One region of the Moritella sp. 5 genome, then DNA from elsewhere that is predicted to be linked to it. Evidence: predicted binding sites of a transcription regulator. Region 1 holds the regulator's gene; each other region holds the start of a gene.

The links. The regulator LexA, encoded in region 1, represses DNA repair genes until DNA is damaged. The targets are predictions, from matches to a motif close to TACTGTATNNNNATACAGTA.
Region 2: a site for LexA is predicted at 3,533-3,552, ahead of recA (recombinase RecA). Genes of this name have one in related genera too.
Region 3: a site for LexA is predicted at 7,922-7,941, ahead of dinB (DNA polymerase IV). Genes of this name have one in related genera too.

The regions. Positions count from the first base shown of each region.
Region 1 is NZ_CP056122.1:4,777,274-4,787,937, reverse strand. Features, by position in the region: gene HWV01_RS21370 (flagellar basal body-associated FliL family protein) at 1-133, opposite strand, end outside; gene HWV01_RS21365 (chorismate lyase) at 272-904, shown strand; gene ubiA (4-hydroxybenzoate octaprenyltransferase) at 923-1,783, shown strand; gene HWV01_RS21355 (hypothetical protein) at 2,326-3,192, shown strand; gene plsB (glycerol-3-phosphate 1-O-acyltransferase PlsB) at 3,338-5,773, opposite strand; gene lexA (transcriptional repressor LexA) at 5,971-6,594, shown strand; gene HWV01_RS21340 (MATE family efflux transporter) at 7,047-8,378, shown strand; gene HWV01_RS21335 (S-(hydroxymethyl)glutathione dehydrogenase/class III alcohol dehydrogenase) at 8,646-9,776, shown strand; gene fghA (S-formylglutathione hydrolase) at 9,835-10,664, shown strand, end outside.
Region 2 is NZ_CP056122.1:4,451,824-4,462,487, reverse strand. Features, by position in the region: gene HWV01_RS19905 (RNA polymerase subunit sigma) at 144-824, shown strand; gene mutS (DNA mismatch repair protein MutS) at 834-3,404, opposite strand; gene recA (recombinase RecA) at 3,583-4,647, shown strand; gene HWV01_RS19890 (PepSY domain-containing protein) at 4,758-5,366, opposite strand; gene traF (conjugal transfer protein TraF) at 5,580-6,884, opposite strand; gene HWV01_RS19880 (YjaG family protein) at 7,437-8,021, shown strand; gene HWV01_RS19875 (HU family DNA-binding protein) at 8,276-8,560, shown strand; gene HWV01_RS19870 (HlyC/CorC family transporter) at 8,658-9,950, opposite strand; gene HWV01_RS19865 (inner membrane protein YpjD) at 10,017-10,664, opposite strand, start outside.
Region 3 is NZ_CP056122.1:4,275,262-4,285,925, reverse strand. Features, by position in the region: gene HWV01_RS19055 (NADH:ubiquinone reductase (Na(+)-transporting) subunit B) at 1-720, shown strand, start outside; gene HWV01_RS19050 (Na(+)-translocating NADH-quinone reductase subunit C) at 713-1,486, shown strand; gene HWV01_RS19045 (NADH:ubiquinone reductase (Na(+)-transporting) subunit D) at 1,479-2,108, shown strand; gene nqrE (NADH:ubiquinone reductase (Na(+)-transporting) subunit E) at 2,112-2,720, shown strand; gene nqrF (NADH:ubiquinone reductase (Na(+)-transporting) subunit F) at 2,769-3,989, shown strand; gene HWV01_RS19030 (FAD:protein FMN transferase) at 4,035-5,024, shown strand; gene nqrM ((Na+)-NQR maturation NqrM) at 5,033-5,257, shown strand; gene ompW (outer membrane protein OmpW) at 5,600-6,247, shown strand; gene HWV01_RS19015 (hypothetical protein) at 6,680-7,780, shown strand; gene dinB (DNA polymerase IV) at 7,987-9,039, shown strand; gene cysD (sulfate adenylyltransferase subunit CysD) at 9,215-10,123, shown strand; gene cysN (sulfate adenylyltransferase subunit CysN) at 10,139-10,664, shown strand, end outside.

The DNA.
Region 1 (10,664 bases):
CACTGGTATAGTTGGTAATAATATCCGGCTCTAAGCCGAAATAAATATACACCGGCTTGTGGTCGTTAGCAGATACGGCAGTGGAAGATACTGAGGCCATGATCATGCACAAGAGCCAGAATAATTTTTTCATTTACCGTGTCCTTAGTTAAATGAGTCGTAAAAGTAGGTTGGTTGTGAGTCAGTATACTCACTTTCAAATGATTAATTAAATAAATCAGTTAACAACTTGTGTCCCTGCTTACAATCTTGGTCTGAATAGCAGATAATTATGCCTGATTTCGTTGTTGAAAAAGTAATTTATAATATGTCAGATAATATAAATAATACGCGTACTAGTGAGCAGGCATTACCATGCTACCCCATCGGCTGTGATTCGAAGTGGTTATGGCCAACTATATTAGAAGAAAAATTATCTGCGAATCTTTATGATTGGCTCGTTGATACGGGGTCATTAACTGCTAGATTGAAGCAGCATTGTCAGACATTTACGGTTGAAATATTAGCGGAAGGTCATTATCAACTATCCGACGATGAAAAGATAAAATTAAATCTAACGGATAATTTAGGTTTTGTTCGTGAGGTTCTATTAAAACTTGATGGGATACCTTGGGTTTTTGCGCGTAGCGTTATGCCATTAAATACGCTAACTGCACCGGGCGGTGAATTGGAAAAACTGGGGACCCGTTCATTAGGTAGCGTATTGTTTAACGCGCCTGATATGCAGCGTAGTGAAATTGAAATAGCTGAATTTCATTCACACAGTAAAGTATATTCATTGTCTCATCTGTTTTCATCAGCTCCTAAAGCATCGTTATTCGGGCGTCGTTCGTGTTTTCTATTAGGTGGGCAGTCATTACTTGTTTCTGAAGTGTTTTTACCTGATGCCTTAGCGTATAAATAATAAAAGGATGTTAACTCTATGTCGTTCATGACATCAAAAATGAAAGATTACATACAGCTTACTCGTATGGATAAGCCTATTGGCACCTTGCTGTTATTGTGGCCAACGCTGTGGGCGTTGTGGATTGCTGCTGAAGGCGTCCCTAAATTAGATGTGCTCCTCGTTTTTACATTAGGGGTTATTTTAATGCGTGCGGCGGGGTGTGTCATTAATGATTTTGCTGATCGGCATGTTGATGGTCATGTAAAACGCACTGAAAATAGGCCGCTTGCTTCTGGGCGTATATCAAGCCGTGCAGCGTTGATGTTTTTCTTTGGTTTAACCTTGCTGGCTTTTTTACTTGTGTTGACCATGAATACATTGACGATTCTATTATCGTTTGTGGGCGTTGGCCTTGCCGCGTGCTATCCATTTATGAAGCGTTATACTCACCTACCTCAAGTTGTATTAGGCATGGCATTTGGTTGGGCTATTCCGATGGGGTTTGCGGCGCAATTAGATTCTGTACCGAGTTATGCATGGTTATTATTTGTGGCAAATATCTTATGGACAGTTGCTTACGATACCTTATATGCCATGGTTGATCGAGATGATGATTTAAAAATTGGCATTAAATCTACCGCAATTTTATTCGGTAAAAAAGATAAATTGATCGTAGGGTTATTACAATTGTCATCGTTATTATGTTTAGGATTATTAGGTTGGTTATTGGTTTTACCAAGCGTGTTCTTTATTGGCTTAACAATCGTTGCTGGACTATTTATTTATCAACAATATTTGATTGTGAATCGCGACCGAGAGTCTTGTTTTAAAGCATTTCTACATAATAATTATGTCGGTATGATTATTTTTTCGAGCTTATTTTTAAGCTATTTGTAGGTGGATATCCAGATCATTGGTGTAGTTTGTCGTTACAATTGAAATAAGTTTACCTAGTTATATTGTGTGCCTTTTAAGTCCGCTGAAGAGGCGCACTGACAACATTGATTAGCTACAAAGATAGTAAGCGTAGGTTGCGGTAACTCAGCAGGCAAAGGCGAAATGTAATCGCAGTCGTCCCTAAATGTGCTTCATTAATGAAATTTTTGTTCCTTCCATTAAGACTTCTTATCGTTGAATTAAGTTAGAAAATGTAAGTGATTGCTGCTCTATATTAACTTGAGACCTAATATAGTAGTTAGTAATTATTAATGTTATTCCAATTTTCATTATATTAAAGTTTACTAGCTTTTAAAGCTTGGAATTGAATATGCTGTTATCTCCTTATCTATTGAAACTGTTTGGTTAATCAATTTTATTTTATTGAGGAAGTGACATTAGATACTAATATTTTTTTTCAACAGCCTTTACATATTATTAGTAAAGGATACTAAAAGGTTATTAAAATTAATTATATGACACTCTTTTATTGGGGAAATAATGTGAAAAAAATATTTATTATTTGCGCTGCACTTCTGAGTCTAGGGCTTATTGGTTGTGATGGAAGTAACGGGAATAATTATAAAGAACTTAAGATTTTGCCTCATAAAGCGGAAGTTTACTGGGGGGAGAAGAATGATTTATTGGTATCTTTCAAAACGACCAGCCAAATTAAATGTACTTTACATAACCTTAATACAGGGACTAACTTAGAGTCGAGTGTAGCTAATACTTGTTTTTTTGACCATAGTGACTTGATATCTGAACTTTACGTTGGAGCAAACGACATTACTATTAGTAATCCTAATACAGATAAAGAACTGATGACCGTATCTATTTTTATTCCTGAAGGGTTAGACTTTAATGACGTACTGGTTTGGAAAAAGGTTGGTGATGAATATATGATCACCATTCCCTATCAGCCCTCTTCGGAGGATAAAAAAAATAATCAAACCGCCTATGGATACGCAATGTACACGACATCTTTTGAGACGCCTTTATCTGGTCAGGACGCTATCGCTTTCTGTGAAAGTAATAATGGCTGGAAGCTTCCACTGATAGGTGATAAATATGACCCTGTGGCGCAGAGGCGAGAGGCGTCATACAATACTTTGTATGCTAACTCGGCGTTCATGGCTGAATTGTATGAGGCTAATGATACAACATGGTCAGTTGACTATTTTATGTCTAGCTCGCTCCCCATTATTGAAGTCAATAATCGAGATTCTTTTGACACGTTTAAAAAGGGGGATGATTATTATGGGAATCACGGAATATTTGATGTGCCTAATAGAGGCGGGCCTGGAGCGTATGGTGGCATTACGTCTCCGTTTTTATGTGTGCATGAGGGCGTAACAAAACTTCAATAGTGGTATTTTGGCCATGTAGTCTCTTAGGTGAGTAATCAGGAATAAATAAAAAGGAGCTGAAGCTCCTTTTTATTTATTCAAAACATACAATGTTTAAAGGGAGACTTTTCTATGTTTACGTAATATTCTCATACGTGATAGTTACCTAGTCGTCACTAAATTGTTGACTAAGTATTACATCTGAGATTGTTTGCTTCACTTCAAGCGTGGTCAAGCTTCTGACTATATTCGCTAACTGACTAATTTTATCGGCTTTAGCTGTGCCTTCATCAGATAAGTAGTGCAGTTCTTGGAGTTTATTAATAAAGATAGCGAGCACTTTCTTATCAAAAAACTCTGGCGCACTCACACCATTTAGCGATGATAAACGTTCGGCAATTAACTGACTACGATCTTCGAGTAGGCTCTTTTCAATGACTTGGTTATGCTCTAATACGGTCAGTACAATCGCATAACGTTGTAGCGTTTCTTGGATGCTTGCAGCAAGTAGTCTTAGTGACATTAAGTGTTCGTTAACCGGTATAATGACACTGTCACTATTGACGATTAATCCCTGTGTCTGCATCTCAGTTAGCGTATCAGTGATACAATCATCTAATTCATCGTCTGAATATTTCAAGAACAATTCCGCTTGAATTAACGGATAAAGCTGGCGAACTTTACCATTAATTTCTTCTACACTGGTCCGTGGTTTTTCTGTCACGATTGCGGCAATTAATGACGGTAGTGCAAACAGGTGTAAAATATTATTACGGTAGAAGGTTAATAGTACAGCTTGTTCATATGACATCGATAGCATTTGTCCTAAGCTATCTTCACGTACGGTGAATTTCTTCATCGAGATCGCTTGGTCTAAAATCTCTTCTGCACTGTTTTCTGGTAAGGTACTAAATTCACTATATGGGTTGTTACGAAGTAATTTTAAGTAACTATCAATTTGCTTCACCAAAATTTCTCGGCTCAGTGCCTTATGTGGCGCGGCGTGTAAAATTACTGCGCAAATCGTTAAGGCATTTACCGCTGCGGCACTATTGATATTTATCATCACTTGATTCGCAAGATCGCGAGTTGTTTGGTTTAGCCACTGAGGCTGTTCTTCAACCGGCATATTCATATCATCACGCCAGTTTTCAACGTGTTTGTTTAAATATTGGTTAAGGTTGATCGGTTCACCAAAGTTAACAAATGCTTGGCCATAATTTTTAAGTTTTTTGGCGATCCCAAATACTTGGAATACACTTTCCTTTTTCTTATTAGCCCCTGATAACTCTTTTACGTAGGTGCTCACTTCCATTACATGATCGTAGCCTAGATATACCGGCACTAATGTAATTGGTCGGCTTTGTTCTCTCAGCATCGCTTGTAATGTCATGTTAAGCATACCGGTTTTTGGTGGTAATAAACGTCCTGTACGGCTTCGGCCACCTTCAGTAAAGAATTCAACAGAATATCCTTTTGAGAATAATAAGCTTAGGTACTCTCTGAAGACGGTTGCATAAAGTTTATTACCTTTAAACGTACGGCGTAAAAAGAATGCGCCGCCACGACGGAACATAGGGCCGGCAGGGAAAAAGTTAAGATTAATACCAGCTGCAATGTGTGGTGGGATCAAACCTTCATTGTAAATAACATAAGAAATAAGTAAGTAATCCATGTGGCTACGATGGCAAGGCATAAATACGATTTCATGACCATCGGCGGCAAGTTTCCGCACTTGTTCGGCGTTATTAACTTTGATACCGCTGTAGATCTTATTCCATAACCAGCTCATAAAATTACTGGTGTTTTTTACGAGTTTATACGAAAAATCACTGGCGATTTCATCGATGTAATCATTGGCTCGCTTTTCCGCTTTTTTCGCTGAAATATTATGCTCAGCGATCTCAACTTGAATGGCTTTTTTAACTTCTGGGTTACGCAGTAGTTGTTCAAAAAGTTGGTAGCGGTTAGGTAGTTTAGGACCTGATGCGGCTAATTTTTGACGACTGAAATGGATCTTAGCAACACGAATTAATTTCTGTACGATTTTTTCATCGGTGCCGTGCTGATCGGCCATGAAACGCAGTGATACAGGTTTGTTAAAACGAACTAAGTTATCTTTACGGTTAAGACCCACAATGATTGTTTTACGTAAACGGCTTGGTGAAATACTGTTTGCTAATGATAGTAGTGGTACTTGACCTTCTTTACCGGGTGCGCGGCCCCAAAATAATGCGACTGGCATCAATTGGATATCAAGGGCTTTATCATCTTTATGTAAGCGTAATAGCTGTTGGAATTCGTCAAAAAATACGTCAGTATCTTTTACTCGGCCGAAGAGAGGCGCTGGATTATCTAAGCAAACATAACTGGGTATGATGACCCCGTTTACTTTTATTGGTGTAAGTGGGTCGGGTAAGCCTCGTTCTTTACAAGCTCGTTGTAATGCCACGAGATCGGTCATCGATTTAGTTTTTAAAGCATAAACAATAGGACGTGTTAAATCTAGATTTAACGCATCAACGGGATTATCTGGTACGTACTGAGATTTAACTAAGCCGTTAACGAAACTTCGACTTAACATTGACGGTGTCTGTTGCATAGGTGTTATCATTCTGTTGTTTAAAGTGAGAGAGTGCTTACTCCAATAATATCAGATGTGTAGCCATAAATCTGTGTTTCAGCGCCAGCAAACGATTAATTCATTATTATCCAGATATACTCAAGGCTTATATTGCAAACTTGATAATACTGTATATAATTACAAGAAACTGTATATAAAACCAGTTAGGGTTCATGATGAAAGCATTGACACAAAGACAAGCAGAAGTATTTGAATTAGTTAAACAACATATTAAAAATACTGGTATGCCACCGACCCGAGCTGAAATTGCTAAGGAACTTGGTTTCCGTTCACCTAATGCTGCGGAAGAGCATTTAAAGGCATTAGCACGAAAGGGCCATATCGAAATTCTTGCGGGTACTTCTCGTGGTATTCGTTTGTTGGTTGATGCTGACCAAGCCAGTAATGACTGTGGTTTACCTTTAATTGGGCAGGTTGCCGCCGGTGAGCCTATTTTAGCTCAAGAACATATTGAAGCACACTATAATGTTGACCCTTCAATGTTTACACCAACGGCAGACTTTTTACTGCGTGTACGTGGTGAAAGTATGCGTAATATTGGGATTATGGATGGCGATTTATTAGCTGTACATAAAACTAAAAATATCAGTAAAGGTCAAGTTGTTGTTGCGCGTGTTGACGATGAAGTAACTGTTAAGCGTTTTGAACAGCAGGGCAGTGAAATCTTACTGCATCCTGAGAATGATGAAATGAGCACAATTCGTGTTGATTTAAATTTCCAAAATTTTGATATTGAAGGTGTCGCTGTCGGTATTATTCGTAATACCGATTGGATGTAATCACACTTTATTACGCCATCGAGCCTGAAGGTAGATAGTAAATAATCCTATTGTTGACTATCTACCTTTATATTTCTTTTTCCTTTCTTATCACCCTATCTTTAAATTTAGACATCGTTTTCAAATCTTGCTTTAACATCACAGTTCTGATCATCTTCTACCTATTAATTTTCTTTCCCTATACTCAACATGAGATATAAAAATAAATGTAATGCGGATATTAGAGGGCAAATGACACCAGCGCGGTTACACCAAGAATTAATTAAATTTGTCTGCTGAACAGTTAAAGCAACAATCACTGCAAGTACAAAAGAAGACGATCAGTACAGGGTCGATGGATGAAGGTGAAATAGAGTTGTTTTAATTATTTGATAGGTAATACTTTGTTTCATAATTTAAGTTAGATAGACTTTGGCATCTTTTTCCTCCCTTATACAAAGTTGAATCCGTCTATGTGGTTATCCATTCCTACTTCGGTGCATCGAAATATCATCGCGTTGGCATTGCCAATGATCTTGTCAAATATCAGTATTCCACTATTAGGTTTGGTTGATAGCATCGTTATTGGTCATCTTGAACAAGCTTGGTATCTCGGTGGGGTTGCATTGGGTTCCACTGTGGTCATGTTTATTGTCTCTATGTGTAATTTCTTACGCATGTCGACAACAGGATTGACTGCACAGGCACTTGGTAAACAAGATAGTTCTGAGATATTAATGACGCTCGCACACGCCTTGTTAATTGCGTTTTGTTTATCGGTTTTATTACTGTTGTGTAAAAATTATATTGTTGAATTAGCCCTAATGCTGACGGAAGCAAGTGACAATGTACAACTAAATGCACAGGCCTATTTATCGATTCGTATGTGGGGGATCCCTGCTGCGTTATTTAATTTTGCGATATTAGGTTGGTTAATTGGCCTGCAAAATATGAAAGCACCGATGCTGTTATTAATTATTGCTAACGTGTTTAATATTTTCTTAGATATTTTATTTGTGGTGTATTTAGAATGGGGTGTAGAGGGCGCTGCGGCTGCGTCGGTGATTGCAGAGTATGTTGCTTTGTTATTTGGCTTATTATTAGTACTAAAGCAGCTCGGTAAGTTTTCGTTACCTCATAGAGCTGACATTATCAGTCGTTTATTTGCATCAGATAAATTACAGGGTTTACTGTCACTCAACCGTGATATATTTATCCGTTCGCTCTGTTTACAACTGACATTCGCCTTCATGACATTTAAAGCTGCAAGTCTTGGTGATGAGTATATTGCGGCGAATGCGGTGTTACTCAATTTTCTGATGTTTATCTCTTTTGCGCTGGATGGCGTAGCTTACGCGGTGGAAGCTATGGTAGGTAAGGCGATTGGCGCTAAAAATACCCTTGCTTATCGTCAATCAATTCTCGCGTCATTGATCTGGGCGGGTATATTTTCCGTTCTTTTCTCTACGACTTTTTTCATCTTTGGCGAGGGTATGGTGCGTATGATCACGGATATAGAAAGTGTTAATACGATTGCTGTTGAGTATTTACCTTGGTTAGTGTTATTACCCTTTACAGCAGTATGGTGTTTTGTATTTGATGGCGTATTTATTGGTGCAACTCGGGCAAAAGATATGCGTAACAGCATGTTATTTTGTGTCGTTTGTATATTCTTACCTACATATGTTATTAGCAGTGGATTAGGTAATCATGCTTTATGGCTGGCGATGAATACTTTTATGCTTGCTCGTGGATTATCACTCGCTTGGTTGCTATACCCTTCGCTACAAGAGAAGAGCATGTAATGAAATTCTATCGACTATACTGAAGAGGTTTAAGCCTTCCTGATAATACAGCACTGTTATCAAGTTCGTTATTAACGAAAAAGAAAGATGAAATTACCGCGGTATTTTTGCTTTCCTTTTTATTGTTACATCTGGGTAAAAGTAATTTGTATTTCAAGGGTATTATCATTTCTGTGCAAATGAATATAATGAGCGCCATACAGTATGACCGGCCGAATACATAGATAGGTATTACGGCATATTAATTTTATCCCAATGGAGATGAACATGACTGACAAATTTATTAAATCCAAAGCAGCTATTGCTTGGGGTCCAAACCAACCACTATCGATCGAAGAAGTGGATGTAATGTTACCTAGAAAAGGTGAAGTGTTAGTTAAAGTGATCGCATCTGGCGTATGTCATACCGATGCATTCACATTATCTGGCGATGATCCAGAAGGTATCTTCCCTGTAATTCTTGGTCACGAAGGTGGCGGTATCGTTGAGCAAATCGGCGAAGGCGTTACCAGTGTTCAAGTAGGCGATCACGTTATTCCTTTATATACACCAGAATGTGGCGAATGTAAGTTCTGTAAATCAGGCAAAACCAACCTTTGCCAACAGATCCGTGAAACACAGGGTAAAGGCCTAATGCCAGATGGCACTACGCGTTTTTATAAAGACGGTCAGCCAATCTTTCATTACATGGGTTGTTCAACATTCTCTGAATACACCGTATTACCAGAAATCTCGTTAGCGAAAGTTAATAAAGAAGCACCGCTTGAAGAAGTATGTCTACTTGGTTGTGGTGTAACGACAGGTATGGGCGCGGTAATGAATACGGCTAAAGTTGAAGAAGGCGCAACCGTTGCTATCTTCGGTCTAGGCGGTATCGGTCTTTCTGCTGTTATCGGTGCAACGATGGCAAAGGCTAGTCGTATTATTGCTATCGATATTAACGAAAGTAAATTCGAACTAGCGAAGAAATTAGGTGCAACAGACTTCATTAATCCAAAAGATTATGACAAGCCAATTCAAGACGTTATTGTTGAATTAACTGACGGTGGTGTAGATTACTCATTCGAATGTATTGGTAACGTTAACTTAATGCGTTCTGCATTAGAATGTTGTCACAAAGGTTGGGGTGAATCAATCGTCATTGGTGTGGCTGGTGCAGGTCAAGAGATCTCAACACGTCCATTCCAACTAGTAACTGGTCGTGTATGGCGTGGTTCTGCATTCGGTGGTGTTAAAGGCCGTACAGAGCTACCTGATTACGTTGAACGTTATTTACAAGGTGAATTCAAATTAAGTGATTTCATTACTCATACCATGGGTCTTGAAGACATCAATGAATCATTTGATTTAATGCACCGCGGTGAAAGTATCCGTACGGTTATTCATTTCGATAAATAATTAAAATATGTCCCGCTATTTATAATCTACATAGCGGGACGACTAGTAAAGGTTTGTCATGTCTATAGAAGTTGTTAGTAGTAATAAAATGTTTGGCGGTTGGCAGCATCAATATAACCATGCGTCGAATGTACTAAACTGTCAGATGCGTTTTGCTGTGTATTTACCACCGCAAGCATCCAATATGCGTAAAGTACCTGTGATGTATTGGTTGTCTGGCCTGACGTGTACTGATGAAAACTTTATGCAAAAATCCGGTGCTCAGCGTATTGCTGCAGAACTGGGTATTGCGATCGTGGCACCGGATACTAGTCCGCGTGGTGAAGGTGTACCTGATGATGTTGACCAAGCGTATGATTTTGGTTTAGGTGCTGGATTTTATGTGAATGCCACACAAGCACCGTGGAACACACATTATCAAATGTATGACTATGTGCTTAATGAATTGCCTGCATTAATTGAAGCTAATTTCCCGGTTACACAAGAGCGTGTGATCAGTGGGCATTCGATGGGGGGGCATGGTGCGTTAGTAATGGCATTGCGTAATCCAGAACGCTATCGTTCCGTGACGGCATTTAGTCCGATTAGTAATCCAATCAATTGTCCTTGGGGGCAAAAAGCATTACAAAATTATCTCGGTAAAGATAAAGCAACGTGGCAACAATACGATGCCAGTTTATTGATGGCGAAAGCGAATAAATTTGTACCTGCGATGGTTGAGCAAGGCAAAGATGATTCATTTTTGGATGAGCAACTTAAGCCGAATATGCTGGCTGCTGCGGCTGCGCTAAAGGGTTATCCTCTCACGCTAGAAATGCATGATGGTTATGATCATAGTTACTATTTTATCGCTACGTTTATTGAAAAACATATGCGTTTTCATGCGGC
Region 2 (10,664 bases), 330 kb from region 1:
GTTAATAATTAAGCTATTCCCTAGTCTTAGTTATTAACACTTTAATCAACCTTTAGTCTTATTTTATTAAAATCAGTCATCCTCTTTATTTTTTTCTAGTATCTTGATAACCCTCTGAAAACAAAGATTGTTTAAGGACGGTTATGTTATCTACTCATTGTTTCATTAAGTCATTTTTGACAGTTAGTTTTGTTTTATTTGTCACGTCTTGTTCAACACCGCGATTATTTATTAATAGTGATCTTCCAGCCATTGAGAATGATGCTAAATTGATTGTATTGCCAACAGACATACACGGATTATCGGGCTCAAGGTCAGATAAAGAAACGATTTTTTATGAGTCGTTTAAAACGGCATTTGGTCAACAAGCAATGGAGACTCCACAGCTTACAGCACGCTTAAAAGCGAAGGGCTATGCAGATATATCCTGGAAAATGAGTCATGCTATGTACCGCGTTGTTACCAAGAGTGACGGCTTTAGTTATACCGATGCGTATTACTCAGCGCTTAATAATGGTGAAACTAGAAGTAAATTCAGAACACTTGATAATGAACTATATTATTTGAGTCTATGGTTAAAGCATGCCTATCAACTATCCGCGGTGCCGGAATATATTGCTGTTGCGCATATCGATAGTATGGGGGTGTCACAAGCGAAGAATTCGATCAAATATCGGGTGATTGCGGGGATGTATTCTACCCAACGACAGGCGTTAGTGCGGGTGGTTACTTATGTAACAGAAAGCCCAAATAATCATATCGCCATTTTTCATGACTTAGATAATCTGGGCTTTTTGATTTATCGCGAACTATTTAATATTTGAATGTAGCAATTAGAGTTGTTCTTTTAATCGGTATAACACATCCAGCGCTTCACGTGGCGTCATATTATCGATATTTAACGCATCGAGATCGTCGATTACTGGATGAGAAACGGGTGTTGCTGGCTCAACGTGTGGGCGTTCACCTGTTATAACGGCTTGGTGCGAGTTTAATTCTAACTCATGTAACTTGACTTTAGCCGCATGAATAACCGTTTTTGGTACGCCTGCTAATGCCGCAACTTGCAAGCCATAACTGCGATCTGCGGCGCCGTCTTGCACTGCATGCATAAATACGATCGAGTCACCGTGCTCAACCGCATCGAGATGCACATTGACTAAACTTGGGTGCTGTTCTGCTAACGTGGTTAGCTCAAAGTAGTGCGTTGCAAAGAGAGTATAAGCCTGGATCTTATTCGTTAGGTATTCTGCACATGCCCATGCTAATGATAAACCATCGTAAGTGCTGGTGCCGCGACCAATCTCGTCCATCAATACCAAACTATTTGCCGTCGCATTGTGCAAGATATTCGCTGTCTCGGTCATTTCTACCATGAAGGTCGAACGACCTGACGCGAGATCATCTGATGCACCAATACGCGTAAAAATACGGTCGATTAATGACGTTGTAACTTGCTCGGCGGGTACGAAACTACCAATGTGTGCCATTAGAGTGATCAAGGCCGTTTGACGCATGTAGGTCGATTTACCACCCATATTAGGTCCGGTAATGATCAACATACGACGTTCAGGATTAAGCTGAACAGGATTGGCAATGAAGGGGTCCGTCATCACTTGCTCTACTACAGGATGACGCCCATTAGTAATGTCGATACCCGGTTGGACACTAATTGTTGGTCGGCAATAATGCAAGGTTTCTGCGCGTTCAGCAAAGTTACACAATACATCAAGTTCAGATAATGCCGCAGCGCTGTCTTGCAGTGCGGGAATATACGGTAACAACTTATCTAATAGTTGCTCATAGAGTTGTTTCTCTAGCGCCAGTGACTTACCTTGGCTACTGAGAACTTTATCTTCGTGTTCTTTCAGTTCAGGTATGATGTAACGTTCGGTATTCTTCAGTGTTTGACGTCTGATATACGTTGCTGGTACTTGATCTGATTGAAGACGACTGACTTCGATGAAGTAGCCGTGTACCCGGTTATAACCGACTTTTAAGGTTGGGATACCGGTTTGCTGTTTTTCGCGATCTTCCAATGCTTGTAGATAATCGGTAGCACCTTTACTTAGGGTACGCCATTCATCTAACTCTTGGTTATAACCGGGGGCTATCACGCCACCGTCTCGGATTAATACTGGCGGGTTGTCGATAACGGCGAACGTCAGTAGCTGTTCTAGTTCAGTGAACTCACCAGCTAATTGCTGCAATGAGCTTAAGTGTTCGGTATCGTGTTCTGCTAACAGTGTTTGTAATTCGGGTAACTGCTGGAAAGCATTACGTAAACGCACAAGATCACGAGGACGTGCAGAGCGTAATGACAAGCGTGCAATGATACGTTCAATATCACCAATAGTACGTAGAACTGGCTGGATATCGTTTAATGCACCCACATCAAGTAAGGATTGAATACTCGATTGGCGTTGTTGCAATACCAAGCTGTCACGAATTGGCTGGTGTAACCAACGTTTTAATAGTCGGCTGCCCATTGGTGTTGAAGTATGATCAAGTACTTCTGCAAGGGTATTATCAAAACCACCAGATAGGTTTTGGGTCAGTTCTAGGTTACGGCGAGTTGCTGCATCCATGACGACCATTTGTTCGGTTTGTTCAAGTTTGATCGCGCGAATATGTGGCAGTGCGGTACGTTGGGTTTCTTTCACATACTGCATCAAACACCCTGCAGCACATAACGCCACTGGTGAGTTTTCAACCCCAAAACCAATCAGATCTTTAGTGCCAAACTGTTGGCATAAGACGTTGCGAGCAGTTTGTAAATCAAACTCCCATTCAGGGCGGCGACGTAAGCCTTTAAGTTGGTTGATGTGTTGCATTGATTCAAATGATTCGCAATACAACAGCTCTGCAGGGTCGGTACGTTGCAGTTCTGCCAGTAGTGTTTCTTCTGACGTAAATTGATTGATCAGGAAACGGCCGCTGCCCATATCTAACGTCGCATAACCAAAAGTAATGCCATCATGGAATAATGCTGCTAATAAATTGTCATTTTTCTCGGTGAGTAAGGCTTCGTCACTGACAGTGCCAGGTGTCACAATACGAACCACTTTACGTTCAACAGGGCCTTTGGATGTCGCAGGGTCACCAATTTGTTCACAGATCGCTACCGATTCACCACTACGTACTAGCTTTGCTAAATAACCTTCCAATGAATGGTAAGGGATACCAGCCATTGGGATAGGATTACCATTTGACTTACCACGCTTGGTCAGAGATATACCTAATAATTGCGACGCTTTTTTGGCATCATCATAAAATAACTCATAAAAATCGCCCATGCGATAAAAGAGTAAGATCTCTGGTTGCTCAGCTTTTAACTTAAAGAATTGCTGCATCATAGGGGTGTGATTGGTTAAGTCTTGAGGTGCAAGAAAGTTAGGTTGCATAGCGGCTCGGTTTAAAAATAATAGTTGCAGCTATAATAACAATGCTAAAGCACGGTGGCGACTGTATTTTTTGTACGTAAGTATGAGCCACTAATAATAATTAAAAAAAATATTCGTTTATTACTTGATACTGTATGAACGAACAGTATACTTATGCCTATAAATTAAATACTCGATTATGCCTCAGGGGAATAAAATGGACGCGAATAAAGAAAAAGCCTTAGCTGCAGCACTTGGACAAATTGAAAAACAATTTGGTAAAGGTTCTATCATGAAGCTAGGTGATAACCGTACCATGGACGTAGAAACTGTTTCTACAGGTTCACTTTCTCTTGATATTGCGTTGGGAGCTGGTGGTTTACCGATGGGGCGTATCGTAGAGATTTACGGTCCTGAATCAAGTGGTAAAACGACGTTAACGCTAGAAGTTATCGCGTCAGCACAACGAGAAGGTAAAATCTGTGCCTTTATTGATGCAGAGCATGCACTTGACCCTATTTATGCAGGTAAACTTGGCGTTGATATTAATGAACTATTAGTCTCTCAACCAGATACTGGTGAGCAAGCATTAGAAATATGTGACATGCTCGCACGTTCTGGCGCTGTTGATATTATCGTAGTCGATTCTGTAGCAGCACTAACTCCGAAAGCTGAAATTGAAGGCGATATGGGCGATAGCCACATGGGTCTGCAGGCACGTATGTTATCGCAAGCGATGCGTAAATTAACGGGTAATTTAAAAACGACTAACACCATGTGTATCTTCATTAACCAAATTCGTATGAAGATTGGTGTTATGTTTGGTTCACCTGAAACGACTACAGGCGGTAATGCACTTAAATTCTACGCGTCAGTACGTTTAGATATCCGTCGTATTGGTTCAGTAAAAGATGGCGACGAGATCACGGGTAATGAAACACGTGTTAAAGTTGTGAAAAATAAAATTGCAGCACCATTTAGACAAGCTGAATTCCAAATATTATACGGTAAAGGCTTTAACCGTAATGGTGAGTTAATTGATCTAGGTGTTAAAGAAAAGCTAATCGAAAAAGCAGGCGCTTGGTATTCATACAAGGGTGATAAGATTGGTCAAGGTAAAGCTAAATCAACACAATTCCTTATTGACAACCCAAAGATTGCAGCTGAAATTGACGGTATGATCCGTGCTAATCTACTTGGTAATAAAGATGAAGTTGAAGTTGAAGCTAAGGCTAAGGCTCCTGAAGCTGAAAACGAATTTTAATTCTGATATTAATTAACGTGTAATCTTTGATTTTAGTATTTATTGATTCGCGTTAATTGAACAGATATTAATAGAAATAAAGGCAGGTATGGCTAACATACCTGCCTTTATTATTTTATAGTTATCGATGATTTCTTGATCATGACAATACCAGTTAGCGCCATCAATACCAATAATCCTAAGCCGATATACCCAAACCACTGATCGAACGTTTTGTTGCCTGTCCAGCGTAGGTAATGAATATCATACATAGTGTTAAAAATACGACTGTCCGCACCTTGTTGGTGTAGGCTTAAGCGCGACCAATCAAACATCAGTTTTACGTCGGTATCCGTAACGGCGATACCATCTTTGTAGTTCAAAACCAAACCATAGCGTTGTGGATTATGTTTCACAGCATCTTGTAATAAACTTATTATATTTTTTGCATTTGGTTCTGACAGCACTTGGTTATTTAGTGGATTAATATGCTGCCATTTATTCTCTATTTGAACACGGTAATGACGACCTAAGATTGTTTGGTTTATTGCTACTGCTTGCCACTCTGGTTCAGGAGAAAGTTGTAAAATAGAGGACAACGGATAGCGAGTTATTTGCAATTGTTCGTAGGCATCTTTATAACCGGGCTTAATTAAAAAAAATACGCCAGTGAACGCCCATAGCGTCATCGGTAGAATTAATAAATAGCCAAGGTAACGATGTAGTTGATAAATATTCATTGTCGTCTATCTAAGAAAGTGAATACACGTATTTTACGGTTTAATAATAAAAACACCAGTTCAGGTGAATGTTATAGCGGTATTTTATCATTATACTTGTACTATTATTCATTCCTATTTGATGATGAACTACCGTGTTGATAAATAACAAAAAGCACCTTGTGGAAGGTGCTTTTGACATGTATGAATATAGCGTATTAAAATATCAAAAGCTTAGAATTTAGCCGATACTTGCAATACAAAACCGTCGATACCATAGACGGCATCATCACCCGTCGAACGGGCTGAATTAAGTCCGCTATCGTTAAATTTACCGTCTTGATAGATACCATAAGCACCGTTTTTACTCACTGTGGCAGCTAGGTCAATATGTACTAGAACCATCGGAGAGATACCAAAACCTAAGGTGAATAGGTCTTCACGGATATCATTTAGATCATGGCGAATACCTGCGCGTAATTGTAAGAAATCAAATAGATTAGCTTCAATACCTGCGCGGGCATAACGTGATTCACTGTTGCTTTCAAACCCTATCGCATCATTTAAATCCATTTCTGCTGTCAGTATTGCGTAATCATGGTGTAATGCAAAACCTGCCGTCACGAGAGGTGCTAACGTGAAAACCATTTTCTCATTTGTTTGGTTGATACTTTTGTATGCCGTTGTTTCTACTTTCAGATTTTTCTTAAGCATGTTACGGCCACTGACTGCAACGCGGAAGGTATCATAAAAATCAAAGGCAATACCGGCATCGAGATTGAAATGGCTTTGTTTATCTAACCCGTCAAGAAAGCCATCTTCAAATTCACGTAGGCCGTCGTCATTAATTGAAATATCATAACTATACGTGTCGATACGTTGATATTTTGGTGATATACCAATCGATACTTTGGCGATTTTGGCATCCCAGTTCATTGATAGTGCCAAACCAAGATCAGAAACCGATACTCCTGCCAGATTAACTTTGCTATCAAGGTCATCTAAGGTTTGGTTATTTGCTGAATCAATATCATTTTGACTCACTTTTGCTGTCGCGACACTGGTCATGTAAGAGTTACCAAAAAAGGCCACAGATAATGCACTGCTGGGTAATGCAATCGCGAAACTGGTACCGGCATTAACGCCCATGCGTTGACCATCAAAATTGCCAAGCGCATTGGCATAAGCTGCAGCCGTTATTGGATTTTTGTTATTGTCATAAGCGTCTTGCGCAGTTTTAACATTGTCTAAGGCACCTAAAAACGCATCCGATGTTTCGGTTTGAACACCAAAAGAGGTGGGGGCATAGCGGGTATGACCATCATCACTGTATGGGATTGCAGGCAGAATGAGACCAATATAATCATCTTTGCCTTGACCCAGTAATGCAGGGTTTACAAAGGCTGCAGTAACAAAGTCCGAAGACGCGACACCAGCTCCCCCCATTGCATCATTACGGGCATCAAAATATAGTTGAGAAGCAAAAGTGGTTGGTGCGATAGCGCACGTTAGTGCTGAAATAATAAATATACGTTTCATATCAATCCCTGATTTTTATGCGGTGCTATGTTTGCTATACAAGCGTTTATTAGATAAATAATTAAAGCGAAAATGTGTTGATTAATCCTTTAATCAACGAGCAATATCGCTTGATGTATCGTTAATGATGTTGGTTATTTTCTGGATCAATATTAGCACTGGTTGAGATGAACTTAAGTTTGATGTTAAGTACTAGATTACAAGAATGAATTTGTGATCATGATCTTTTCAGTGTTATTAACGACGATTTAGTTAGATTGGTTTTCTCAGCCTTGTATCTCACTAATATAGCGCGTATAAATAGCTGCACTTATACTGAGATAATCAGTAAAGCAATATAAAAAACTTATCGCGCGGTTTGCTAAAGCGGTAAATGAAGTAGCAAAGCATTAGGTTGTTTTCTCATGCTTTGCTCGGCTAATCGATAGCACCATTGTTTTCATGACTGGAAACGGTAGAAAGATGTAGGTCTTTAGTTAAATATCACCATCAAGTTTGGTTATATTTAGCTATTATAGAAAGAATAAAAACAATAAATAAGAGGCTATTTTTGTGCTTGAAGAAAACTATGAACAGCAATTAACGAAATTATTACCTTGGCAGAAAGTGAGTTTTATTGCGTCACTTGCTGAGCGCAGCTTTCCTAATTACAAATTATTTTCTGAAGCTTGTGAAACCGGAGATGCGAAGCAGTTCCGTTCATCATTAGATCTGTTTTGGGAATCTTTAACGGTTAAAAATAGCAAAATCAATTTTACTATTCAATTTGATCGTTTCGAACCGATTATTCCAAATGTAGACAAATTTGATGTGTATGGTGTTTATCCTGCACTGGATGCGTGTGTGACTTTAAACAGTGCTTTTAATAGTTTAGTCGGCCCTGATCCGGATGTGAACGAAGCTATTAATGCATCGCGAGTATCAATTGGTACTGTTGCAAGCTATTTAGAAGCGTTGGCAGGTGAAGAACTTGACGACGAGGTTATTTTTGCTGAAGAGTTAATGCAAGAAGAGCTTAAATTTCAGCAAGCGGTGTTGGATTTACTCACGGTACAAAAATCACCAGAGAGTATGAAGACGTTACGTCAGTTTGCTAAAAATGATGGGATTTCTAACATTGGTATTACCTTAGATTAATTGATTGAAATTTCATTAAAGAGGCGTCAGAGCTGGTGAGGCGGCGATCGGGAATTAGTTTTAAGGGTAGCCCCTCACCTTTTTTATGGTGTTTTTTTGTACATAGAATGAGATTAGTGTGAGCGCTACCCCATTTGTTGATTATTCTCTCAGCAATTGACTTAATTAAGGCGATAAATCCTTTGCGGTCAACGGTTTTTTTGAATACAGTGTTTAACAGTTTAATGTTATTGAATAGTGGAAAGGACATTCTTATGAATAAAACTCAATTAATCGATGCAGTTGCAGCGAAAGCAGATTTAACTAAAGTACAAGCTAAAGCAGCACTAGAAGAGATCCTAAGTGCGATCACTGATAGCCTTAAAGAAAAAGAAGCTGTACAGCTAATTGGTTTCGGTACTTTTAAAGTAAGCGAACGTTCAGCACGTACTGGTCGTAACCCACAAACGGGTGAAGAAATTCAAATTTCTGCAGCGACAATTCCAGCATTCGTTGCTGGTAAAGCACTGAAAGATGCAGTTAAAAACGCAAACAAATAAGCATTAACTTTTATTAATTTAAAGTTTAATGAAAAAAAGCACCTATGTTAGGTGCTTTTTTATTATCTACAAGTCATGTCCAAGACGAAAATATCCGTTATGGTTTGCTTCTTCGCTTCTTTTTATCCGCTGGTTGGACACGAACACGTTGGATTACATTGTTGTTTATTTCTAATACTTCTAACGGATGGTCTGCAATTTTTAGACTAATATTCGATTCCGGTATCTCTTCTAAATATTCTAAGATTAAGCCGTTTAATGTTTTTGGACCATTGGTTGGAAAGTGCCAGTTCATCTCTTTATTAATATCACGCACGTTTGCCGTACCATCAATGATATAACTGCCGTCAGGTTGCGCCTCAATTTCTTCACTCGCTGAAGGTGCCATGGTAGTGGTAAAGTCACCGACAATCTCTTCTAAGATATCTTCGAGTGTCACCAAACCTTGGATGTCACCGTATTCGTCAACAATTAAACCGATACGCTCTTTTTTACGTTGGAACTTTAATAGTTGCACGTTAAGTGGTGTTGCTTCAGGAATGAAGTACAGCTCTTTTACTGCTCTGAGTAGCGTTGTTTTATCAAACTGTTCTTTCAGTAATAGACGCAATGCATCTCGAGTATGCACAAATCCAACTGCATCATCGATGGTGTCACGGTACAGCAATACCCTCGTATGTGAAATATTACGTAATTGGCGTAATAAAATCTCCCAATCATCATTAATATCAATCGCGATGATCTCGTTACGCGGCACCATAATGTCATCCACAGTGACTTTTTCAAGGTCGAGAATACTGATCAGCATATCTTGGTGACGCTGAGGGATCATTGTACCTGCTTCATGCACAACGGTACGCAATTCTTCGGAGCTCAATGCACCATTATCATTGTGATTGAGATTAACGCGCAATAGTTGCAACAGGCCATTAGAAATGATGTTTACCAGCCATACCAATGGATAAAACAAGGTTAGCATCGGGCGTAATAACAATGAGCTTGGAAATGCGACTTTTTCTGGGTGCAGTGCAGCTAAGGTTTTAGGCGTTACTTCAGCAAAAATAAGGATAACGATTGTTAAGAGACCAGTCGATACGGCTAAACCAAGCGCTTCATTTTGTGCAAATAAACGCATACCAATAATCGTTGCGATGGAAGAGGCCAAGATGTTGACTAGATTGTTACCAATAAGAATAAGACCAATCAAACGATCCGGTCTGTTGAGGAGTTTCTCTACACGTTTCGCACCTGTATGGTTATTTTTAACCAGGTGCTTAAGCCTATAACGATTGAGAGACATCATACCTGTTTCTGAGCTAGAGAAATAAGCTGATATGAGGATTAAAATAGTCAGGAGGCCGAATAAGGTTCCTGTTGATATGTCGTCCAAGTGTTATCCTTTGATTACGCAAGTGTATAGTAATTAATATATGATAGTTTTAAGTATGTTTAAGTATTAATGAAGTAGGATCTCTTTTACAAAGCGAGAACCGAAATAGGCCAAAGAGAGCAATACAGTGCCAAATAATGTACCAAAAGCAATCTTGTTGCTACGCCAGCCTTGTTTAAAGTGACCCCACAGCAATACCGAATAAAATAGCCAAGCTAAAATAGATAAAACAGTTTTATGCGCTTGAGAGTGGGTAAAAGCATCTTCAAAAAAGACAAAGCTTGTCACTATTGCCACGGATAGCAGCACTAAACCGATACTTAATAACCTGATGAGTTGTTTTTCTATGGTCATTAACGATGGCAGTGCTGGGTGCATTGCGGTTGGGCGTTTGTGCTTGAGTTGATAATCTAAGTAAGCCATTTGCAGGGCAAGTAAACTCGCCACAATGAAGGCCGCATAGGCAAATAATATCACGATAATATGGACAACAAGTGGTGTGTTATCACTTAAATTGGAAATGTAAATCGTTGGTAACAAATAGCTTATCGCAATGACAATGATTGAAAAACCATACACGATCGGTAATAAAGGTAATATTTTAAATTTATTGATCGAGAGTGTCATGATCATCGAAATCAGCAAACTGATAAGTGCGGCTACATTGACAATACTCAGGTTAATTCCTGCTGCCGTCACAATATCAAAGCCCAT
Region 3 (10,664 bases), 500 kb from region 1:
CTGCCTGCTAATATTCCATTATGGCAAGCGGCTATCGGTATTACTTTCGGTGTTGTCATCGCGAAAGAAGTATTCGGTGGTACAGGTAAGAACTTCTTAAACCCTGCATTAGCAGGTCGTGCGTTCTTATTCTTCGCATACCCATCTGACATTTCAGGTGATGCTGTTTGGACTGCTGTTGATGGTTTCTCTGGTGCTACAGCGCTAAGCTCTGCAGCTGCTGGCGGTCTTGAAGGTTTAACAAGTTCACTGACTTGGGCGGATGCATTCATTGGTAACATGCAAGGTTCTACGGGTGAAGTATCTACATTACTAATCCTATTAGGCGGCGGTGTTTTATTGTTTGCTCGTATCGCATCGTGGAGAATTGTTGCTGGTGTAATGGTTGGTATGGTAGCGACAAGCTTACTATTCAACATGATTGGTTCTGACACTAATCCTATGTTCGAAGTACCATTCTACTGGCATTTAGTACTGGGTGGTTTCGCATTCGGTATGATGTTCATGGCGACTGATCCTGTATCTGCATCATTTACTGATAACGGTAAATGGGCTTACGGTATCCTTATCGGTCTAATGGTTGTACTGATTCGTGTAGTTAACCCTGCATTCCCAGAGGGTATGATGCTAGCAATCTTATTTGCTAACTTATTCGCACCTCTATTTGATCACTTTGTTGTTCAAGCTAACATTAAACGGAGACTTGCACGCAATGGCTAGTAAAGAAACTCCAATGAAAACTATCACAATCGTTGCGGCGCTGTGTTTAGTATGTTCAATCATCGTATCTGGTGCAGCTGTAGGCTTACGTGATGCTCAAAATGCTAACAAAGCATTAGACAAGCAAACTAACCTACTTTCTGTTGCTGGAAAGTTAAAAGCAAATGCGAATGTTGGCGAAATTTACGCTGAATTTGTTGAAGCTAAATTTGTTGATTTAAGTACGGGTGAGTATGTTGAAGAAAATGCAGCGACATTTGATCAACTTAAAAACGTAAAAGACCTAGCGAAAAGTACTGACCTAAAAGGTAAAGATGTTGCTGGTATCAAACGACGTTCAAATGTTGCTGATGTTTATCTTGTAAAAGATGCGCAAGGTAACGTTGAATCTTACGTTCTGCCTGTATACGGTCGTGGTCTATGGTCAACTATGTATGCATTCGTTGCAATCGACAAAGATGGCAAAACAGTGAAACGCATTCAGTACTATGACCAAGGTGAAACTCCGGGTCTAGGTGGTGAAGTGTTAAACCCACTGTGGACAGCTAAATGGGAAGGCAAACAACTATTCAATGCGAATGGTGATGTTGCAATCCGTGTCGTGAAAGGTGGCGGTCAAGATAAGACTCCTTCAGGTATTGATGGTCTATCTGGCGCGACGCTAACTAGCCAAGGTGTTGAAAATACATTCCAGTTCTGGATTGGTGAAAACGGTTTTGGTCCTTTCTTGAAGAAATTGCAAAACGGAGGCTTAAACAATGGCTAAGTCTGACTTAAGAGAAGTAGTTACTTCCCCTATTGTTACTAACAACCCAATTGCATTACAAATCCTAGGTGTTTGTTCTGCTCTGGCTGTAACAACTAAGATGGAAACAGCGTTTGTAATGACAATCGCGGTAATGTTAGTAACAGCCTTTTCAAGTTTCTTTATCTCATTAGTACGTAACGTTATTCCTAATAGTGTTCGTATTATTGCGCAAATGGCAATCATTGCATCATTGGTAATCGTTGTTGACCAAACGCTTAAAGCGGTAGCATTCCAGTTATCAAAAGAGCTTTCTGTATTCGTTGGTCTTATCATTACAAACTGTATCGTAATGGGTCGTGCTGAAGCATACGCAATGAAGAGCAAGCCAATTCCAAGTTTCTTAGATGGTATCGGTAACGGTTTAGGTTACGGTGCTATCTTACTTGCTGTTGCGACAGTACGTGAAATCTTTGGTTCTGGTACTTGGTTTGGTATTGAAATCTTACCACTAATCCAAAACGGTGGTTGGTACCAATCAAATGGCCTATTACTACTTCCGCCAAGTGCATTCTTCATCATTGGTTTATTGATTTGGGGTCTACGTACGTGGAAACCAGAGCAAGTTGAGCCAAAGGGGTAAACAATGGAACATTATATTAGTTTATTCGTTCGTGCTATTTTCATTGAAAACTTAGCATTATCATTCTTCTTAGGCATGTGTACATTCCTTGCGGTATCTAAGAAAGTGACAACAGCGATCGGTCTTGGTGTAGCTGTAACAGCTGTACTTACCATTTCAATCCCTGTTAACCAAGTTATCTATAGCGGCGTACTTGCACCAGGTGCTCTTGCATGGGCTGGTTTCCCTGAAGCTGATTTAAGCTTCTTGGGTTTCATCACGTTCATTGGTGTAATTGCTGCACTAGTACAAATCTTAGAGATGGTGTTAGACAAGTTCTTACCAGCTCTATATAACGCACTGGGTATTTTCCTACCGTTGATCACAGTAAACTGTGCAATTTTCGGTGGTGTATCTTTCATGGTACAACGTGACTACAACTTCACTGAATCAGTAGTATATGGTTTTGGTAGTGGTCTAGGTTGGATGTTAGCTATCGTTGCGATGGCCGGTATTCGTGAGAAAATGAAATATTCAGATGTGCCAGATGGACTACGTGGTTTAGGGATTACCTTTATTACAGCAGGTCTTATGGCGCTAGGTTTCATGTCATTTTCTGGTATTCAGTTATAACAAACAGCTGGCTTCGGTCAGCATGTTTCAAGAGCAAAGGATAAGTCGATGGAAATCATTCTCGGCGTAGTCATGTTCACGATTATCGTTTTAGCACTAGTAACAGTTATTCTGTTTGCTAAGTCTAAATTGGTAAGTGAAGGTGATATTACAATTAGTATTAACGGTGACGCTGAAAAATCAGTGGTAGCTGGAGCGGGTGGTAAATTACTCGGAGCACTTGCAGGTAGTGGTATTTTTGTATCATCAGCTTGTGGTGGCGGTGGTACATGTGGCCAATGTCGTGTGACAATTAAATCAGGTGGAGGTGACATTCTTCCAACTGAACTTGATCACATATCTAAAGGTGAAGCACGTGCAGGCGAGCGTTTAGCATGTCAAGTTAGCGTAAAAGTTGACATGGACATCGAGCTACCTGAAGAAATCTTTGGTGTTAAAAAATGGGAATGTGAAGTTATCTCTAACGATAACAAAGCAACGTTCATTAAAGAGCTTAAAATGGCTATTCCAAACGGTGAAGCGGTTCCTTTCCGCGCCGGTGGTTATATCCAAATTGAAGCGCCTGCTCACCATGTTAAATATTCAGATTATGATATTCCTGAAGAGTATCGTGGTGACTGGAAACACTTTGGTTTCTTTGATATTGAATCTAAAGTTGATGAAGAGACAATTCGTGCTTACTCTATGGCTAACGCGCCAGAAGAAGCAGGTATTATTATGCTTAACGTGCGTATTGCTACGCCTCCGCCGCGTAATCTTTCTTTACCAGCGGGTAAGATGTCTTCGTACATCTTTAGCTTAAAAGCTGGCGATAAAGTAACTATCTCAGGTCCATTTGGTGAGTTCTTCGCAAAAGAAACTGACAATGAAATGGTATTTGTTGGTGGTGGTGCTGGTATGGCGCCTATGCGTTCACACATCTTCGATCAACTTAACCGTCTGAATACAGACCGTAAAGTTTCATTCTGGTATGGTGCTCGTTCTAAGCGTGAAATGTTCTATGTAGAAGATTTCGATATGCTTGCTAAAGAAAACGAAAACTTTGAATGGCATGTTGCATTAAGTGATCCACAACCAGAAGATAACTGGGAAGGTTACACTGGCTTCATCCATAACGTGATCCTTGAGAATTACCTTGCGAATCACGAAGCGCCAGAAGATTGTGAGTACTACATGTGTGGTCCACCAATGATGAATGCTGCTGTTATCGGTATGCTAAAAGATCTTGGTGTTGAAGATGAAAACATCTTACTCGATGACTTTGGTTAATAGTTTTTGATTCAATTCAAATCGATGTATCGATGGCTAGCTCTGATGGGGCTAGCCATTTTCATTCTTGGTTGTAGTGAGCAAAAAAGTACAGAAGAAGTGCTTTTCTCTGGTCCTACTATGGGTACAACTTATCACATGAAAGTAGTGGGTTTCCCACTGTCTGAACAAGATAAGAAAAATATCCAAGTCGAGATTGATAAACGTTTAGAATTAGTTAACGATCAGATGTCGACTTATCGCCCTAATTCAGAGTTATCGCGCTTTAATCAAAGCGTTGCAGTTACTGGTTTTGAAGTATCACGTGATACAGCAAAAGTAGTGCTAGAAGCTCTTCGTTTAAATAAATTGACGAATGGTGCATTAGATGTAACCGTTGGTCCTTTGGTTAATCTGTGGGGATTTGGCCCAGATAATAAACCGGAACAAATACCGTCACAGCAACAGTTAGATATTGTTAAGCAACGTATTGGTATTCAGCATTTAGCTGCGACAGAAACAACTTTAAGTAAAGATATTGACGGTTTATACGTTGATTTGTCTTCAATTGCTAAAGGTTATGGCGTCGATGTTATTGCTGAATATTTTACTTCATTAGGGATTGAAAACTACCTAGTCGAAGTGGGCGGTGAACTGCGTATTAATGGTGTGAATGCACGCGGTATTGATTGGCAAGTTGCGGTTGAGAAACCGACAGGTGCTGGTCAAAGTGTGCAAGAAGTAATTGCTGTTGGTAACAATGCAATTGCTACATCAGGTGATTACCGTAATTATTACGAGCTTAATGGTGAGCGTTTTGCGCATACAATTGATCCAATAAGCGGTAAACCGATTAAACATAAGCTGGTTTCTGTGACTGTTATCCATACTTCATCAATGACAGCTGATGCACTTGCAACTGCACTAATGGTGATGGGTGAGAAAGACGGTCTTGAGTTTGCCAAACAGCAAGGTTTAGCTGTATTGATGATCTCAAAGTCAGATTCAGGTTATAATGAAGTGTATACCAAACAGTTCGAACCTTATTTAAAGTAGAGGCTAATATGGCTTATTTTGCTGCGACATTTGTTATGTTTGCGTTAGTTATTGCCGGTATGTCGATTGGTTATATCGTGCAAAAGAAATCAATCACAGGTAGCTGTGGCGGTATTAGTAACTTAGGCATGGAAAAGGCGTGTGATTGCCCAGATCCTTGTGATAAGCGTAAAGCTAAAATGGCAAAAGAAGAAGCTAAACAAAAGATGTTAAACGAGAATCGTATCATCTAGTTTATGCCAAGCACCTAGCTATAAAGTGCAATACGTACTTTATAGCTTTTTCTTCTAATTATTTCATTCAAATCTCTAAACCATCGATATTACTTTCTTGTTAATACCTTCCTTGTTAATACCTTCCTAAAGACGCTGATTATCTAATTCAATATTATTTACACATTCCGGTACTCATTAATGGGTATTAACCTTGTGGTTGATATGGATCAAATATGTATTTTTTTTAATGTGGCAAAGTATACCTAAGTTAAGGTTTTGTTACTAAATGATGCAAAAGAACATCAAGTGTAATGAAACTGTATTTGAAATGAAAAACATACCCGAATTGATGGAGCCTACATGAACAAGAAAATATTATCAGGATTAATTACCGCATCTCTATTATCAGCAACGCTTGCAGCCCCAGCTTTTGCTCATCAGCAAGGGGATATTATTGTTCGTGCGGGCGCCATCGTTGTAGCACCAAATGAGTCAAGTGATGATGTACTTGGTTTAGGTGAATTTAAAGTGAGTGATAATACTCAGCTAGGACTTAACTTCACTTATATGGCAACAGATAATATTGGTATTGAACTGGTTGCAGCTAGCCCGTTCACCCATGAGGTTGCATTAGAGGGAGTCGGTGTTATTGCTGAAGTTAAACAATTACCACCAACGCTACTGGGACAGTATTACTTTGGTGATGCGAGCTCTAAGTTCCGCCCTTATATTGGTGCCGGTATTAATTTTACGGTGTTCTTTGATACTGAGTTTAACGACACGGGGACTGGTGCTGGTCTATCTGATTTGGATCTAAGTAATTCGGTTGGCTTAGCCGCACAAGCTGGTATTGATTATAAAATTAATGATAAGTGGTTAGTAAATGCCTCAGTCATGTATGCGGATATTAATACGGATGTAACCTTCAAAGCGGGTGGTGTTGATAAAAAAATCAAAACAGACATCGATCCATTGGTATACATGGTTAGCGTAGGTTATGTATTTTAATTAGCTTTACAGCTTTAATTCTCTAGATATAACAAGGTGCATCAGCATCTTGTTTTGTTTGTGGCTCAATATAATGTCCTATCGTTACACCTTCCTTGTTCAATTATTTCCTCCTGTCTTAATCCGTTTTTATACAGTTCTGTTTTTGATTATGCATGTTTCGGCTGTGTCATTTAAGCCGTAGATTACAATCCCTTACACAGCAGCCGTAATAGACAACGTATGCTATTAGTACTCTTATCGCTAAATTTGCTACCTCGGGCTATGCGATTACTGGCGTTTTCGGTGATGGATGAGATGTAAAATTAATACGGCAGACGATTTTCTGTTTGATTAAGACAAATAATAAAAGCAATTTCGAGTGTGAAACGTCAATAAATTCCGAGAAGATATTTAGGCTTTCATTAATTCGACATATTAGAGAATAAAGTTATGCTTGGTAGAAAAAATGCAAGAAATAGAAATGCAGTACTGGCAAATGCAGGGATTGCGAGCGTCGGAGCCACTGCGACAAGCGCTACGAGTAATGCTGCAGCATTAAGTGCTAATCAGAATCCACCTCCGAGCACAAAGGCTCAAAAGGCTTTAGATCGTGTAAAGTCATTAGGGCCCTTAGCTATCGACCGGCGTGGTGATATAGCTGGTTGGATAGGGGATTCAGCAGATGGTTTTAATGATCTTGCTAAACATATTCGGGATGGAGAGAGTGCGTATACAGGTGGAGGAGCTTTGGAAGCTTCAGCTTCTACTATTTTAGGCCCGCTAATGTTAGTTCATGACACTCTTACTAATATTTATGAATGGAAAACAAACTTCAGAAATGGCACACAACTTACAGCTAACCCACGACTTTCTCCGGCTGATGCAATTTTATATTCGAATACTAAGACTACCGCATATTTTAAGAAGCGGATGGTGAAGAAAATATGCGGTGATTCGGTTTCGTTTAGTGGTGGTATGCTTAGTGCTGTTACTCATGTGAATGTGCTAGGTGCAACTCGTCATGGACGTTCTGATGCTAAGACTATCGCACATCTTGTGAGACTTAATAAATTACTTAGTCAGTATAAAGGTAAAGGCCAACATTTGAGTGAAGTATGTGATCTTTGCAAGGTCATTATTGATGCTAAAAAACTTAAACTCGAATCGCAGTCGGCCGCGCTGGTAGCTGATCTTATCCCTGGTAGTGTCGCAGGAGGTGCCACTGCCGCAGTTAGTTTTATACATGGGCAGACAATGGCTAGTCGATTATCAAAAATGGCTTTTGATATTGAAGAGACGGCTCAAAAATTACATCATCGCGCGTTTTATGAAATGAACGCTAGTTCATCGAAAGTATATGAGCCTGAGACTCCAGCTCTGGATATGGTACGTGAGTTATTTTCCCAAGTTGGAAGAATAGAAAAGGAAAGAGTATTAATTAACTTCTCTGGTCACAAGTTAAAACTGGGCGGAGAGCATCGTCGAGCGGATAAGTTGATGCGTGAACCAGGTGGCTGGCTGACAATTGTAGATAAATTAAATTTGATTTAACTTTATAAAAAACCTTAATTTGTACATGGATGTGCAAATTAAGGATAATATCAACTATAAAGTATCAGCTCAATATATACCCTAATTCACTTCAATTTATTATTTAATTATTTGTTCTCTGCATTAATTTTATTTATAATTAACTGGTCTTTTATACAGTCCTTATTTGTGCTGTGCTACTTAGTTGGTTATGACTCGTTAAGCTTATGAGAAAAATAATTCATATCGATATGGACGCGTATTTCGCCAATGTAGAAATACGTGATAATCCAGCTTACAAAGATATTCCTATTGCGATTGGTGGCATGAGTGATCGTCGTGGCGTGATAGCAACATGCAACTATATTGCGCGCCAATATGGGGTGCGCTCTGCCATGTCCTCTTATAAAGCAATGCAGCTCTGCCCTGATCTAACATTAGTACCGTCACGTATGCAGGTATATAAAGAAGTCTCAGCCCAGCTCCATGAAATATTTTCTCGCTATACCGATCTGATAGAACCGCTATCATTAGATGAAGCTTATTTAGATGTCACGGATTGTGAATTATTTTCTGGTAGTGCCACGTTAATTGCCGAAGATATTCGTAAAAGCATTGAGTCAGAGTTAGCACTTACTGCGTCTGCAGGTGTTGCACCTGTTAAGTTTTTGGCTAAAGTAGCATCCGATATTAACAAGCCTAATGGTCTCTTTGTTATTACGCCTTCACAAGTAAAATCCTTTGTCGCAGATTTACCACTGAATAAGATCCCTGGTGTGGGAAAGGTCACTTGGCAAAAGCTTAATCGTGTTGGTTTATATACTTGCGCTGATGTGCTTAAATTCCCACCCGAAGACATAATTGAGAGTTTTGGAAAGCTAGGCCATAGTTTATTGGAACGCTGTCAGGGCATTGATAATCGGCCTGTTTGTAATGAACGTCATCGTAAGTCGGTGGGGGTTGAGATTACTCTACCTGAAGATATTGTCACGCTAGAACAGTGCATGGTGTTATTTCCTCAGCTATATCAAACCTTGTTGCAGCGCCTAGAAAAAGCCTCTCCTGAAATGCGGATCACTAAGCAAGGCGTTAAGCTTAAGTTTAATGATTTTACGCTAACCAGTACAGAGCAAAGTATTACCAACCTCGATGAGTATCTCTTTACTGATTTGTTTGCCCAAGCATTAACAAAGCAAGAACAGCGTGGAATTCGTTTAATTGGTTTATATGTCGGCCTTGCCGGCGACAACGACAGTGAACAATATAACCTACTGTTTTAGCTGTGCTTTCACTTCATGTAATAATTTTATTTATCTTTCTATAATTTATCTGTCACCTTTCTATATTCCTAAAAGTTATTAAAAATCAGTTTATGTTCTTTGGCGGTTATAAGTAAAAGGGCTATATTGATCCAAACGATATGAAATTATCCAATTTGGTCTGATGGAGTAGAAGATGAATCAACAGAGGTTGACCCACCTTAAACAGCTGGAAGCTGAAAGTATCCACATAATCAGGGAAGTTGCGGCAGAGTTTGATAATCCGGTAATGATGTATTCAATCGGTAAAGACTCGTCTGTGATGCTACACCTAGCTCGTAAGGCTTTTTACCCAGGTAAAATCCCATTTCCATTATTGCATGTTGATACTAACTGGAAGTTTCGCGAAATGATTGAGTTTCGTGACAAGACGGTTGCGAAATACGGTTTTGATCTGTTAGTACACAAAAATCCTGAAGGGATTGCAATGGGCTGTAGTCCCTTTGATCACGGCAGCTCAAAGCACACCGATATAATGAAAACCCAAGGTCTTAAACAGGCGCTGGACAAATACGGTTTTGATGCGGCATTTGGCGGCGCACGACGTGATGAAGAAAAATCACGTGCTAAAGAACGTGTTTATTCATTCCGTGATAAGAACCATCGTTGGGACCCGAAAAACCAACGCCCGGAATTGTGGCGCACTTACAACGGTCAGGTAAACAAAGGTGAAAGCATTCGTGTTTTCCCATTATCGAACTGGACCGAACTGGATATTTGGCAATATATCTACCAAGAACAAATTGAAATTGTACCACTTTATCTTGCTGCAAAACGTCCTGTTGTTGAACGTGATGGTGCGTTGATCATGGTTGATGATGATCGTATGAAGTTACGAGAAGGTGAGCAGATCGAAGAAAAAATGGTTCGTTTTAGAACTCTTGGTTGTTACCCATTAACAGGTGCTGTGGAATCTGAAGCATTAACATTGCCTGAAATTATTGAAGAAATGTTACTGGCGACAAGCAGTGAACGACAAGGACGTATGATTGACCATGATTCTTCAGCTTCAATGGAGCAGAAGAAACGTCAAGGTTATTTCTAGGTAGGAGCAGGGTAGATGAACACTCAAATAGCAAATGAATTAGCACAAACAGACATTGAAACCTACTTACATCAACAGCAGCATAAAAGCCTATTGCGTTTTTTAACCTGTGGTAGCGTTGATGATGGTAAAAGTAGCCTTATTGGTCGCTTATTGCATGACTCACATCAGATCTATGAAGATCAACTTGCTGCATTGCATGTTGATAGCCAAAAGTCAGGTACAACAGGTGAAGCGGTTGATTTAGCATTATTAGTTGATGGACTTGCTGCTGAGCGTGAGCAGGGAATTACGATTGATGTGGCATACCGCTATTTCTCTACATCAACACGCAAATTTATTATTGCTGATACACCGGGACATGAAGAATATACCCGTAATATGGCTACAGGTGCTTCAACGTGTGATCTTGCGGTTATCTTAATCGATGCACGTAAAGGAGTATTAACGCAAACTAAACGTCATTCGTATATTGCGTCATTACTGGGTATTAAACATTTTGTTGTGGCTGTAAATAAAATGGATCTCGTTGATTTCTCTG